One region of the Streptomyces sp. NPDC101237 genome, then DNA from elsewhere that is predicted to be linked to it. Evidence: riboswitches for the same ligand, from Rfam matches in the RefSeq annotation. Region 1 holds a riboswitch; each other region holds the start of a gene.
What was found. Region 1 has a riboswitch for cobalamin ahead of ACIRQ9_RS33830 (cobalamin biosynthesis protein). Riboswitches for the same ligand answer to the same signal wherever they lie in the genome.
Positions count from the first base shown of each region.

Region 2: another riboswitch for cobalamin. It lies ahead of metE (5-methyltetrahydropteroyltriglutamate--homocysteine S-methyltransferase); the one in region 1 lies ahead of ACIRQ9_RS33830 (cobalamin biosynthesis protein).
Region 3: another riboswitch for cobalamin. It lies ahead of ACIRQ9_RS20955 (ribonucleoside-diphosphate reductase subunit alpha); the one in region 1 lies ahead of ACIRQ9_RS33830 (cobalamin biosynthesis protein).

Region 1 is NZ_JBIWNY010000030.1:41,958-44,147, reverse strand. Features, by position in the region: gene ACIRQ9_RS33840 (anion permease) at 1-854, shown strand, start outside; gene ACIRQ9_RS33835 (hypothetical protein) at 874-1,101, shown strand; cobalamin riboswitch at 1,246-1,390, shown strand; gene ACIRQ9_RS33830 (cobalamin biosynthesis protein) at 1,489-2,190, shown strand, end outside.
Region 2 is NZ_JBIWNY010000018.1:182,421-184,610, reverse strand. Features, by position in the region: gene metE (5-methyltetrahydropteroyltriglutamate--homocysteine S-methyltransferase) at 1-1,021, opposite strand, end outside; cobalamin riboswitch at 1,189-1,414, opposite strand; gene ACIRQ9_RS26645 (CoA transferase) at 1,712-2,190, opposite strand, start outside.
Region 3 is NZ_JBIWNY010000013.1:39,980-42,169, reverse strand. Features, by position in the region: gene ACIRQ9_RS20955 (ribonucleoside-diphosphate reductase subunit alpha) at 1-1,093, opposite strand, end outside; cobalamin riboswitch at 1,220-1,352, opposite strand; gene ACIRQ9_RS20950 (GNAT family N-acetyltransferase) at 1,350-1,904, opposite strand; gene mctP (monocarboxylate uptake permease MctP) at 2,014-2,190, opposite strand, start outside.

The DNA of each region.
Region 1 (2,190 bases):
TCACCAAGGTACTGCTGCCCGCGGTCGCCGCCCCCGTCGTCGCGGGTCTGGCGGCGCTGCTCGCCACCCGGCTGTCCTACCGGATCGGCAAGGACGCCGACGACAACGCCACCCGCAAGGGCTTCCGGGCCGGCCAGATAGCCTCCGCCGGCCTGGTCTCCCTCGCGCACGGCACCAACGACGCGCAGAAGACGATGGGCATCATCACCCTCGCGCTGATCGCGGGCGGCTCCATCGCCCCCGGCTCGAACCCTCCCACCTGGGTCATCCTCTCCGCCGGCCTGGCGATCGCGCTCGGCACCTACATCGGCGGCTGGCGGATCATCCGCACCATGGGCAAGGGCCTGACCGACCTCCGGCCGCAGCAGGGCTTCGCCGCCCAGACCAGCGCGGCCACCGCCATCCTGGCCTCCTCCCACCTCGGCTTCTCGCTCTCCACCACGCACGTCGTCTCCGGCTCCGTGATGGGCGCGGGCCTGGGCCGCAAGGGCGGCACGGTCCGCTGGTCCACCGCCACCCGGATGATGGTCGCCTGGGTGCTCACCCTCCCCGCGGCCGCCGTCGTCGGCGCGCTCGCCGAGTCCGTGACGGACCTCGGCGACTGGGGCACCGCGGCGGTCGCCGTCTTCCTCGCCGCCTCCAGCGCCGCCATCTGGAAGCTCTCCCGCCGCCAGGTGGTGGACAGCGCGAACGTCAACGAGACCGACCCCGCGGAGCCGGCCGGCGTGGTCACCGCGGCGATGGCCGCCGTCACCCCGCCGCCCGCGGGCCCGGTCACCGAGAACCTGACGGCCACCATCCCCTCCCCCGCCGCCCCCGCCGCCCCCGCCGCCGACCCGGCCGCGACCGTCTGACACCCGAGGAAGAACCGACATGAACATCGACTGGGCAGCCATCGGCTCCGTCTTCGGCGTCAGCCTCGTGGTCACCGTGGGCATGGTGGCCCTCTTCACCCTCGGCATCAAAGGCCTCTCCGCCCGCGAACGCGCCGTCGCCCAGGGCAACTCCGCGGCGGTGGCCGTGACCGCCGCCTACCTGTGCTTCGCGGCCTGCGCGGTCGCCGTGGCCTACGGCATCCACCTGATCGTCGCCAAGCCCTGACCCGGGCGGGCCGATCGCCCGCACCACCGAAGGCTCCCTCCCGGTCCGCGGGAGGGAGCCTTCGGCGTGCCCCGAGAAGCCCGGGCCGAACCGCCGGTGTGGGCCTTCCCACACACTCCCCTCGCAGGTCAACGGCAAGTTGACGGGTCTTCCGGGGGCGTGGTGGACTTCCGGAGCCAAGTACGGCGGCATGAGAGGAAGCCGGTGCGAATCCGGCGCGGTCCCGCCACTGTCACCGGGGTAGCAGTCCCCGCGAGCCAGGAACTCTCACCGCCGTTCTCGTCGAACCAGGGCGTGGACACCCTGAGTGAGGACAATTCGCCATGCGTGGCTGCCGAACGAGGTTGAGTATCCGGCCACTTCCCGCCTCCGCGGCGGGCTGAGCCGATGGGTGCCGAGCGCGTCTTCGCGTACGGCGCCGCCGCCGGCCTTCTCGGCGACCTGTTGCTCGGCGATCCGCGCCGCGGCCATCCGGTCGCCGCGTTCGGACGCGCGGCCGGAGCCGTCGAGCGGACGCTGTGGCGGGACCATCGCGGCTGGGGCGCGCTGCACACCGCGCTGTGCGCGGGCGGTGCCGTGACGCTGGGCGCGCTGGCCCAGCGGGTCGTACGGCCGTCGACGGCGGCGTCCGTCGTGCTCACCGCGACCGCCACCTGGGCCGTCGTCGGCGGCACGTCGCTCGCCCGTGAGGCGGGTGTGATCGGGCGCGCGCTGCGGGCCGGGGACGTCGAGGCGGCCCGGGCCCGGCTGCCGCACCTGTGCGGACGCGATCCGCAGACCCTGGACGCCGACGGGATCGCCCGCGCCGTCGTGGAGTCCGTGGCCGAGAACACCAGCGACGCCGTCGTGGGCGCGCTGGTGTGGGGAGCCGTCGCCGGAGTGCCGGGGCTGCTCGGCTTCCGGGCCGTCAACACCCTGGACGCCATGGTGGGCCACCGGTCGGCCCGGTACCGGCGGTACGGGTGGGCCTCCGCGCGGCTGGACGACGTGGCGGGCTGGCCGGGAGCCAGGCTCACCGCCGTCCTGGCCGCCGTCGCCGGAACCGACCCGCGAGGGGCCCTGCGGGCCTGGCGGTCCGACGCCGCGAAG
Region 2 (2,190 bases), on a different contig from region 1:
GCACGTGGAGCAGGGAGCAGGACGCGGCCACGTCGACCCGGTCGGCGAGGCCCAGCAGGGTGCCGAGCGTGGACAGCGACTTCTGCAGGTCGTTGATCCAGATGTTGCGGCCGTCGACGACGCCTGCGACCAGCCGCTTGCCGGGCAGTCCGCCGACGGCGGCCAGCGCCTCCAGGTTGCCCGCGGCGGCCTGGGTGAAGTCCAGCGCGAGCCCTTCGACCGGTGCCTCGGCCAGGACGGGGAGGGCGTCGCCGAGGCGGTCGAAGTAGGAGGCGACCAGCAGCTTCGGCCGGTCGGTCAGCGCGCCGAGGTCGCGGTAGGCGCGCTCGGCCGAGTGCAGTTCGGCCGGGGTGCGGTCCTGGACCAGGGCGGGCTCGTCCAGCTGCGCCCACCCGGCGCCGGCCGCCCGCAGGTCGGCGAGGACTTCGGCGTACACCGGCAGGAGCCGGTCCAGCAGGGTGAGCGGTGCGAAGCCGGCGGGGGCGCCGGGTGCGGGCTTGGCGAGGAGGAGGTAGGTGACAGGACCGACCAGGACCGGGCGGGCGGCCAGGCCGAGGGCAAGAGCCTCCGTCAGCTCGGTGACCTGCTGGGCGGTGTTCGCGGTGAAGACGGTGTCCGGGCCCAGCTCGGGCACCAGGTAGTGGTAGTTCGTGTCGAACCACTTGGTCATTTCGAGCGGTGCGACGTCCTGGGTGCCGCGGGCCATGGCGAAGTAGCCGTCGAGCGCGTCGGCGGCCACGGCCTCCCGGTGGCGTTCCGGGACGGCGCCGACCATGACGGTGGTGTCCAGGACGTGGTCGTACAGCGAGAAGTCGGCGGTGGGCACCTCGTGGACGCCGGCGTCGGCGAGCTGCGTCCAGTTGGTGGCGCGCAGTTCGGCGGCGGTGGCGCGCAGGGCGTCGGCGCTGACGCGGCCCTTCCAGTAGCCCTCGATCGCCTTCTTCAGTTCACGATGAGGGCCCTGGCGGGGGTAGCCGTACACGGTGGCCCGTGCTGCCGCGGCTGCGGACTTCGATGTCACGGAGATCTCCTTCGCGAGATGAATCCCTGAGATCCCGGGGACCGGGGGAGCGCGAAGGGTGTGACGCACCGGACGGCGGCGACCTCGCGCGCCAAGGGCGCGGTCGTCCCGTCTGGTATGCACGCCGACCCGCCCACGAGGTCACCGGGGTATCCGCGCACGGAACGGTCCGCGCGCGGGCAGTCGGCAGGTCTTCGGACTCGCGGGCACGCCCTCCGGTCTCCCGGCGGGCACCTACTGGCCGTCGCTTCCCAGGTCCGGTACGTCGGACCCAGTGCGTATGACGGCGTTCGTTCCCACTCACCGCTGCGGGGCAGTCCCGGATTCCCACCGGGTTCCCTCTTACGACGCCCTCTCCGGCTGACAGGGCGAACCAGCTGCTGGGACCAGCCTAGGGGGTATCGCCCGGCGGGGAGGTGCGGCGTCCACGATGCGGAGGGTGACTCAGGACACGAGTGGAATGCCGGGGGGCGGCAGACGCCATCCTCGCGCTTTCCGTCCCTTTTCCCGCATCTCGACAGCCCGGAGAACAGCATGGCCGAGGCGGAACGCCGGGCCGCCACGACCGGAGGCCCGGCGTACGCCATCGATGCCCAGACCGCCCTGAAGGTGACCGATGACGGGGGCGAGGTCGTCTCCGAGGGGCGCTGGAGGCTGTTCGGGGTGCAGCGGACCGCGGGCGTGTGCCGGTCAGTTGGGCTGAGGCAGCCACAGAGGGGCGCTGCTGCCGCGGGGGAGGAGGACGTCGCGGAAGTGGCCGGGGGTGCGGGACATGACGATCTGGTCGGTGACGCCCTGGTAGTGGCCGCAGGGAGTGTCGGCGGTGAAGGTGTCAGGGTCCAGGTAGGCGTGCGGGGAAACCGGGTCCGGGTCGAGCGCGGTCGCGTGCGCGTAGTCGCGGTCGAAGACGCCGAGGCTGAGGATCCAGGTGGCGATGCGGGTGAGGTTGAGGGTGACCCGGTAGCTGCCGCCCTCGGTGGCGCGGCGCATCAGCGCGGCGAGCGCACCGGTCGTCGCCAGCCAGGACAGGACGTAGTCGTTGACGACGCTGATGTACGGCAGGGCCGGTGTACTGGTCGGCCCGGCGCCGACCCCGTCCTCGCCCTCCATGAGCATGATGCCGCTGAGCGCGCCCGCGGTCTGGTCGAAGCCGACGCGGTGGGCCCAGG
Region 3 (2,190 bases), on a different contig from region 1:
CCACCAGCTCGGGCACGTCGGCGGGGGAGAACAGGGACCACTGCTCGTCGGCGTTGACCCGGCGCATGAACTCGTCCGGGATCCAGTGCGCGAGGTTCAGGTTGTGCGTACGCCGGGCGTCCTCACCGGTGTTGTCGCGCAGCTCCAGGAACTCCTCGATGTCGGAGTGCCAGGTCTCCAGGTAGACCGCGGCCGCGCCCTTGCGCCGGCCGCCCTGGTTCACCGCGGCGACCGAGGCGTCGAGCGTCTTGAGGAACGGCACGATGCCGTTGGAGTGCCCGTTGGTGCCGCGGATCAGCGAGCCCCGGGAGCGGATCCGGCTGTAGGAGAGGCCGATGCCGCCGGCGTGCTTGGAGAGCCGGGCCACCTGGTGGTAGCGGTCGTAGATGGAGTCCAGCTCGTCCTTCGGGGAGTCCAGGAGGTAGCAGGACGACATCTGGGGGTGCCGGGTGCCGGAGTTGAAGAGGGTGGGGGAGGAGGGGAGGTAGTCGAGGCGGCTCATGAGCCCGTAGAGCGCGGCGACTTCGTCCAGGGCGCGGGCCGTGTCGTCCTCGGCGAGGCCGGCGGCGACACGGAGCATGAAGTGCTGCGGGGTCTCGACGACCTTGCGGGTGATCGGGTGCCGGAGCAGGTAGCGGCTGTGCAGGGTGCGCAGGCCGAAGTAGCCGAAGCGGTCGTCGGCGGCCGGGTCGACCAGGGCGTCCAGGCGGGCCGCGTGCAGCTGCGCGAACGCGGCGGTGCGGTCCGCGATGAGGCCCTCGCGGTGGCCGACGGCGACGGACTCGGTGAAGGACGTCACGCCCTGCGAGGCGGCCTCGGCGCGGATGGAGATCGTCAGCAGCCGGGCGGCGAGCCGGGAGTAGGCGGGGTCCTCCGAGATGAGACCGGCGGCCGCCTCGGTGGCCAGCTCGCGCAGCTCGGCCTCGTCGGCCCGCGCGGAGCGGCCCCGCAGCGCGGCGGCGGCGACCCGGCCGGGGTCGGCGTCGGGGAGGTCGGCGGTCAGCCCGGTCAGGGTCCGCAGCAACGCGGTGCCGGGACCGTCCTCGTCCACAGAGATGGTCGCTGAAGCCGGTTCGGCTGGCGCGATGGTCACGTGGGGCTCTCCCTCGCTCGGCACGGGGCCTGGCGGAGGGCAGGGGGCAGCACACGGGCGCACGCACGCGTGTCGCGTCCCCGGCCCACTCCACGAGGCCCGGACGTCGGAACACCCGGGCCGGACGGCCGGGCGTCGGCTGTCGGCAGGTCCTCGGACTGACGCTCACGCACAGATGTGCGCAAGTACACCGTTGCGGGACAGTTCCGGATTCGCACCGGATTCCCCTGCGGCGACAGCGAGCATGAGCATACATCTAGTGCCGGGTCGCGGTGGCACCCCCACATGTTGTGTCGCGGAGGTGTCGGAGTGTCAGCTCGTAGGTGAGGAGAGTGACGTCGTCCAGGTGCGGCACGGGATTCCAGTCCCGCTCGGGTGTGCGGACGAAACCGAGGCGTTCGTAGATCCGGTGGGCGGCGTGCATGCCCCGCTGGGTCGACAGGACGACGGCCGTGCAGCCCTCCGTGGCCCGCGCGCGGTCGAGGCAGGCGCGCACCAGGGCTTCGCCCGCACCTCGGCCACGGGCCTCGCGCGCGACCGCGAGCGCCCTGATCTCGGCCTCGCCCGAGCGCGCGATGTCGGCGATCGGGCCGGGGCCGGCGACGAAGGTGACCCCGCCGAGGAGCGTGTCGCCGTCCACGGCCACGAGGACCTCGGCGGCGGTCGCGCGGGTCGCGACGTTCTTCAGAACGGGGAGGTACTCGTCGTCCTCGCCGTAGTCGAGGAGGCCGTCCCGGAGGTAGGCCTGGACGGTGATCTCGCCGAGGGCGTCGTACTCGGTCGGCCGTGCCGTGCGGATGCGGATCGTCATGGGCGTGAGTGTGGACGACGGCGGGCCGCCGTGGTGACGTCTTTCCGGCGGCCCGCCGCGGGTCGTCAGGGGGTGCCCGCGCAGGTCCTCGCGCCCCCGACGGGGCGGGTCAGAGGGCGCCCTCCGCCACGGCCGGCGGGAGTTCCCTCTCCACGCCCGGGTCGCCGGCGTCGGCCGTGTAGTCCGCGGCCGTCGTCTCGTCGATGCCCTCCGGGGCCTTCAGGGCCTTCAGGACGAACGTCAGGACCACCGTGACCACCACGTTCATCACGAACGCCGTCAGGCC